3 regions of the Streptomyces sp. NBC_01217 genome follow, and region 2 is predicted to be linked to each of the others. Evidence: riboswitches for the same ligand, from Rfam matches in the RefSeq annotation. Region 2 holds a riboswitch; each other region holds the start of a gene.
What was found. A riboswitch is a leader RNA that binds a small molecule or an ion and turns the genes downstream of it on or off. The one in region 2 is predicted to bind cyclic di-AMP.

Region 1: another riboswitch for cyclic di-AMP. It lies ahead of OG507_RS30210 (M23 family metallopeptidase); the one in region 2 lies ahead of OG507_RS36960 (M23 family metallopeptidase).
Region 3: another riboswitch for cyclic di-AMP. It lies ahead of OG507_RS02540 (transglycosylase SLT domain-containing protein); the one in region 2 lies ahead of OG507_RS36960 (M23 family metallopeptidase).

The regions. Positions count from the first base shown of each region.
Region 1 is NZ_CP108538.1:6,758,805-6,761,040, reverse strand. Features, by position in the region: gene OG507_RS30210 (M23 family metallopeptidase) at 180-992, opposite strand; cyclic di-AMP (ydaO/yuaA leader) riboswitch at 1,006-1,172, opposite strand; gene OG507_RS30205 (M16 family metallopeptidase) at 1,499-2,236, opposite strand, start outside.
Region 2 is NZ_CP108538.1:8,284,332-8,286,567, forward strand. Features, by position in the region: gene OG507_RS36955 (alpha-galactosidase) at 1-465, shown strand, start outside; cyclic di-AMP (ydaO/yuaA leader) riboswitch at 753-909, shown strand; gene OG507_RS36960 (M23 family metallopeptidase) at 913-1,794, shown strand; gene OG507_RS36965 (SGNH/GDSL hydrolase family protein) at 1,982-2,236, shown strand, end outside.
Region 3 is NZ_CP108538.1:623,624-625,859, forward strand. Features, by position in the region: gene OG507_RS02535 (DUF2461 family protein) at 1-324, shown strand, start outside; gene OG507_RS02540 (transglycosylase SLT domain-containing protein) at 461-1,231, opposite strand; cyclic di-AMP (ydaO/yuaA leader) riboswitch at 1,234-1,421, opposite strand; gene OG507_RS02545 (ATP-binding cassette domain-containing protein) at 2,131-2,236, shown strand, end outside.

The DNA of each region.
Region 1 (2,236 bases), 1.5 Mb from region 2:
GTTCTGCGACTCTATTGCAATGCGGCCGCATTTCCGATGCCGGGTCGAAATCCATGAATATCTTTTGGCCACGGGACGGTTCGGCGAGCAGGTGCTGCGGCGGGCGCGGAGGCCGGGCACGGCGAAGGCCCCGGCATGCCGCCGGGGCCTTCGAAGGGGTGCTGCGGGCGGAGCGTCGGTCAGACGTTGACGCCGTGGGCGCGCAGGTACGCGACGGGGTCCATGTCGGAGCCGTACGAGGGAGTGGTCCGGGCCTCGAAGTGGAGGTGCGGTCCGGTGGAGTTGCCGGTCGAGCCGGAGAGGCCTATCTGCCGGCCCGCGTCGACGCTCTGGCCGACGGAGACGCCGATCGAGGAGAGGTGGCCGTACTGCGTGTACGTGCCGTCCGTCATCCGGAGCACGATGTTGTTGCCGTACGCGCCGCCCCAGCCGGCCTCGACGACGGTACCGGCGCCGACAGCGACGACGGAGCTGCCGGACGCGGCGTGGAAGTCGATGCCCGAGTGGCTGCCGGAGGACCAGAGCGAGCCGCTGGACTTGTAGCCGGTGGTGACGTACGAACCGGCGACCGGGAGCTGGAACAGGCCCAGGCGGGTGCGCTCGGCGGACCGGGCGGCACGGGTCTTCTCGGCGCGCGCCTCGGCTGCGCGCTTCGCGTCGGCCTTGGCCTTCGCCGCCGCCTTCTTCTTGACTTCGGCCTTCTTCGCGGCCTCGACCTTCAGCTGGGCCTGCGCCTTCGCCTTCGCGGCGACATCGGCCTGGCGCTGCTGCACGGCGGCCTGGGCGTCGATCCGGTCCGCGAGGGCGCCCTCGATGGCGATGATCTCGTTCAGACCGGTCTCGCTGACGGAGGTGTCCGCGGCGAGGGCCGGAGAGGCCACACCGCCGATGACGCCGGTGGTGGCCAGGGCCGCGACGCCGACGATCTTCGCGCTCCTGCGCGTCAGTCGGTTCGGGGCACGATGCTTCCCGGTGGCACGGGTGAACGCCATGAGGGGGCTGATCCTTTCCTTCCTTCTCGCCTACCGGGTTAGCTGACGGGTTCGGAGCAGGAAGGTCTCCTACGGACGCCCCGGCCTCGGTGAGGCTCAGGCATCCGATTCACCCCAGGGACTGCGTGGGTCCCCGGCTCCCCAGGCTCGCGCCTGACGGGGACTCGGCGATGGCTGCCCGGTACGTCGCGGATGCGGCATACGAGTGACAGGCAGCCCAGCCGACGCTAGGCGGGGTCACTTTCATTCACCAAACGGACAGGCCGCTTTGTAGCGCATCCCACAGGGCAAGCGGGCAATATTCCCCACATAAAGGACAAAGAGGAAGGCCCTGGTGAGATCCAGCTCACAAGGGTCTTCCTCTTGTCCCGATATGCAGGCATATGGTGGGCCGAGGGATCAGCCGGCACGGGCCTGTACGGCCTGCGCCGCCCGGCACCCGGCACCCGGCACCCGGCACCCGGCACCCGGCACCCGGCACCCGGCACCCGCGACGGGTACGTCCGTCAGCCGGTGACCACCGACACCTCTCCGATGCCCAGGGCCCGGACGGGCTCCTCGATCCGCGCCGCGTCACCGACGAGGACCGTGACCAGCCGGTCGCCCGGGAAGGCGTTGACCACCGCAGCGGTCGCCTCGACCGTGCCGGTCTCCGCGAGCCGGGCGTACAGCTGAGCCTGGTAGTCGTCCGGGAGGTGCTGCTCGACCTGGTCGGCGAGGGTGCCGGCCACCGAGGCCGCCGTCTCGAACTTCAGCGGCGCGACACCCACGAGGTTCTGTACGGCCGTCTCGCGTTCCTCATCGGTCAGCCCCTCGGCCGCCAGGGTCCGCAGGACCGTCCACAGGTCCTCCAGCGCCGGTCCGGTGGACTCCGTGTCCACCGATCCGCTGATGGCGAGCATCGCGGCACCGGTCGCCCCCGAGGCGGAATCCGGGGCCGAGGACCGCAGCACCTGGGCGAAGGCCCGTACGCCGTAGGTGTAGCCCTTCTCCTCGCGCAGCACACGGTCCAGCCGGGAGGTGAGCGTGCCGCCCAGGCAGTACGTGCCCAGCACCTGGGCCGGCCACACGCTGTCGTGCCGGTCGGCGCCGATCCGGCCGATCAGCAGCTGCGTCTGCACCGCGCCGGGGCGGTCGACGATCACCACTCGGCCGGTGTCGTCGGCGGTGATCGGCGGGGCGGGGCGGGGCTCGGCGGTGTCTCCCGACCAGTCCCCGAGGGTGTCCGCGAGCAGGGCGTCCAG
Region 2 (2,236 bases):
GTCACCGACAGTCCGAATACGCAGCTCAACGACAGGGTCAGTTCGCTGCGCTTCCGCTTCGTGAGCGCGATGGCCGGTGTGCTCGGGGTCGGCGGGGACCTCGCCGAGTGGAGCGATGAGGAGCTGGCCGAGGCGCGGACCTGGGTGGATCTCTATAAGGAGATCCGGCCGGTGGTGCAGCATGGAGCGCTGTACCGGCTGCGCGCCCCGCGCGGTGGACTCGGCGCGGTCCAGTACGTCCACGGTGACGAGACCGTGGTCCTGATGTGGCTGGAGGCGCAGCGATTCGGGGAGCGGCCCCCGGCCCTGAGGCTGCGCGCGCTCGACCCCGCGGCGACGTACACCTGCCTGGACACGGGTGCGGTGCACCACGGTTCGGTACTGCTGCACCAGGGGCTGCACACCGGGCTGAGGGGGGATCTCGACGCGCGGGTGCTGAGGCTCCGGCGTGACCGACAGGCGTGACATGTCCGTAATGTGTGCATTTAGCCCAATGCGCCCTGCTTGTATGGGAGATGGTTGCCCTCTCGTGAGCGGGATCATATCCGTGACGGTGTGTGCTGACGGGGCGGTCGGCTATTCCGTGCGCGGCGCGGAATTTCAAGATCTTTGATCCACGGAGTGTGACCGGAATTCCGCGCCGATTTCCCGCATCGGATTCCGGTGCGGAACCAAAGGCTTGTTATCGCCGTCCCGGCTCGCTTACGGTCACCGTCAATCCGGACGGACCGCCCAATCCTGCCGCCGTCCGGAATTCGCACCCACTGATCGCGTGGCAGGAGCGGGGGAACCAGGTAAGCCGCCGACCGTAGAAATCCGGCCGGCTAGGGGTGAAGTCGCGCTCTGCGCGACCGGGCATCTCCAGCCCGAACCCGACAGCTCACCTCGCAGGCGCCGGAGAGGAAGCAGTTCATGCCCGCATCGGGTAAGCACCGTCGTACGAAGTCCAGCACCATCGCCCGTGGCGTCGCCGTGGCAAGCGCCGGCGGCGCTTGCCTCGCGCTGCCGCTGCTCGGTGCCACCGGCGCCCACGCCGTGGAACAGGCCGCCCCGAAGGCGGCCTCCGCCGCCAAGCACGCCGCCCCGGCCACGCCGGTCGCGCTGAAGCAGGCGGCCACCACGACGTACTCCGTCGTCTCCGGCGACTACCTCTCGAAGATCGCCGCCGACCACAAGGTCGAAGGCGGCTGGCAGAAGCTGTACCAGGACAACCGCGCGGTCGTCGGCGAAGACCCCGGCCTGATCCTCCCGGGCATGAAGCTGACGCTCGGCGCCAAGGCGTCCGGCGACTCCGCGCCGGCCGCCGCTGCTCCGGCAGCTCCGGTCAAGTCCGCCCCGGCCGAGGCCGCGACGGTCACGGAGTCCAAGCCTGCCGCCCCGGCCAGCAGCTCCGACTACGCCCACCCGGTCCCCGGCAACCACACCACCGGCTACCGCGCCTCCGGCTCCAACTGGTCCAGCGGCAGCCACACCGGGATCGACTTCCCCGTCTTCACCGGCACCAGCGTGAAGGCCATCACCTCCGGCACTGTCGTCACCGCCGGCTGGGGCGGTGCGTACGGCAACCAGGTCGTCATCAAGCACGCCGACGGCCGCTACTCGCAGTACGGCCACCTGTCCTCCATCTCCGTCTCCGCGGGCCGGACCGTGAGCACCGGTCAGCAGATCGGCCTCTCCGGCGCCACCGGCAACGTCACCGGACCGCACCTGCACTTCGAGGTCCGCACGGGCCCGGCGTACGGCTCGGACATCGACCCGATCGCCTACCTGGCCTCGCACGGCATCGACGTCTGAGCCGAACGGCCGGGCAGTTGAGCCACACATCATCACCTGAGCAACACCGAAGGGCGGTGCGCGGCGGCGCACCGCCCTTCTGCTTATTCCCCCTTTACCAAAACCTGACCGGGTGGTCTATCTCACCACCCGTCAACCCCTTATTACGGTCGCGTAGGTCACATTCGGCGGTGCAGGATAAGCGTTTGTGGCAGACGATTCGAGAAAAAATCAACGTGGCGTCAACTATCGACATGGCGTCATCGGGTCGTACGCGGCGATTGGCGACAGCTTCACCGAGGGCGTCGGCGACCCCGGCCCGGACGGGACCTTCGTCGGCTGGGCGGACCGTTTCGCGGTATTTCTCGCGGACCAGCTCCCGGACCCCGATGCGGAGACGAGCACCGAAGGCTCCGCCCACGGAAATTTCAGGTACGCCAATCTCGCCGTACGCGGACGCCTC
Region 3 (2,236 bases), 7.7 Mb from region 2:
GTCCCGTTGTTCCGTGCGGCAGTTGCCGCACAGGGCAGTGGCCCCGAGCTGGTCCGCGCCATCGGGACACTGGAGGAGCGGGGGTACGAGATCACCGGGGACACCATGAAGCGCGTGCCACGCGGTCATGACGCCGGTCATCCCCGTGCCGACCTGCTCCGGTACCGCTCGGTCCGCGCCGCCCGTCCCCTCGGCGGGGACTGCGCGCAGGACACGTCGGCGCTGGTCGGCGCCGTGCTCGAAGCGGCGAAGGAGCTGGAGCCCCTGCTGTCCTGGCTCGCCGGCCATGTGTCCGTTCCCGGCTCCGCCCGGCGCGGCGTCTAGCGTCGCCTCCGCACGCCGCTCACACGGGTGAGCAGCCGAAAGGCGGCCCCTGACCGGCGGGTGCGATCGCTTCCGAGGGGCCTGTTCGGCCTCTCGGCACCCGTCGGTCCTGGACCGCCATCGGTGCTGCTGCAGGTCAGTAGGCTCCGAAGACGTTGTCGATCGAGCCGTACCTGTCGGCGGCGTAGTTGCACGCCGCGGTGATGTTGGCTACCGGGTCGTAGATGTCCATCGACGTACCGGGCACGTGGTAGGCGCTGAAGGTGGGGTCGATGACCTGCAGGAGGCCCTTGGACGGCGTGCCCTTGGCGGCGTTGGAGTCCCAGTTGTTGATGGCGCGGGGGTTGCCCGAGGACTCGCGCATGATGTTGCGGTGGATGCTGTCGTAGCTGCCGGGTATGCCGTTCTTGGCCATGACGGCCAGCGACTCCTTGATCCAGCCGTCCAGGTCGTTCGTGTACTTCACGGTCGACGCGGCCGGGGCCGGGGTGGTGGCCGGGGCAGCAACGGCGTTCACGGTGGATGCACCCGCGGCAGCCTTGGCGCCGATGGTCAGCTTCATGCCCGGGAGTATCAGCGCGGGGTTGGCGCCGATGGTCGCCCGGTTGTCCTCGTACAGCTTCTGCCAGCCACCGCTGACGGAATACCCCTTTGCGATCTTGGAAAGGGTGTCGCCCGCGACCACGGAATAGGTGGTGGGCGTGGCCGCCTGCGCGGCCTTTTCCTTGACGGGGGCGACGGTGGACACGGCGGCGTTTTCGGCGGTGACGGTCTGCGCCGGAGCGGCGGAGGCGAATCCGGCACCGATCAGCGGCAGCACGAGAGCGGCTCCGCCCGTGGTCGCGGCGATGAGACCGCGAGACAGCGAAGTGGACTTGCGACGACGATGGTTACCCGTTGCGGACATGGCGAATTCCTCTCCGTCGCCTACGAGGTGAGCTGTCGGGTTCAGACTGGAGATGTCTGGCCGCATGGGAATGCGACTTAACCCCGAGCCGTTCCGTATACCGGGTCGGCGGCTTACCTGGGTCCCCCGCTCCTGCCGTACGTGAGTGGTCGGATTGCCGGACGGCGGCAGGATTCGGCGTTCCGTCCGGATTGACCGTGACCGTAGGCGAGAAACACCGAATGGAACAAGCCCCTATTTGTTGATCACAATTCATTTGCAAGATCGAATCAGGTAATTGGAAGTAATCCACCTCACATCGAGAAGTGAAATTTCTTTACACAGAAGGGAACCGGGCCGCGCACCGCGCCGTCTTGAACTCCGAAAGTGACTCACGCCACTGAGTGCATAAAAGGTGCAATTCGGGTGGAACTCAAAGGCCACAAGAGCCCCAATAGACACCTTTATTAACCTAAATATCATTTCCAAGCAAATCGCCCATACTCGGACATTTGCCCACTGCTTCGCGTGCTCGGGGCCGACCGCCACCGAACAGGCCCACCCGGGGTGGCCCGCTGGCCGCGCCCGCTCGTCGCACTCCCCCTCACTCCCCGCGCACGACGAAAGGGCTTTGCCGTCCGCTCTCCCGGTCGCTATCGTTTTCAGCGGTTCTGTTGTCTCCGATAGAGGTGGACGTTGCGCATCTGAGGTTCGCGATCATCGCGCCGTACGGCCGAAGCCGTACGCCCGTCACGCAGTAGCAGTGTTCTGTCCTGCCCGTGACCCCGCGTGGATGCGACCTTGGTGCATGAGCCGTCCCTCGACCTTTCGGACCGCCGCACCTCCCTCACGGTTCGGTCGCCGCGTGGTGCTCGCATACGAAGCCCCCATTCACCGCGCTTGCGACTGCGAGGACCACCATGGCGACATCCACCACCCCCAGCGCCTCCCTCACCTGCTCCGGCCTGTCCTTCCAGTGGCCGGACGGCACGACCGTCTTCGACGGGCTCTCCCTCACCGTCGGCC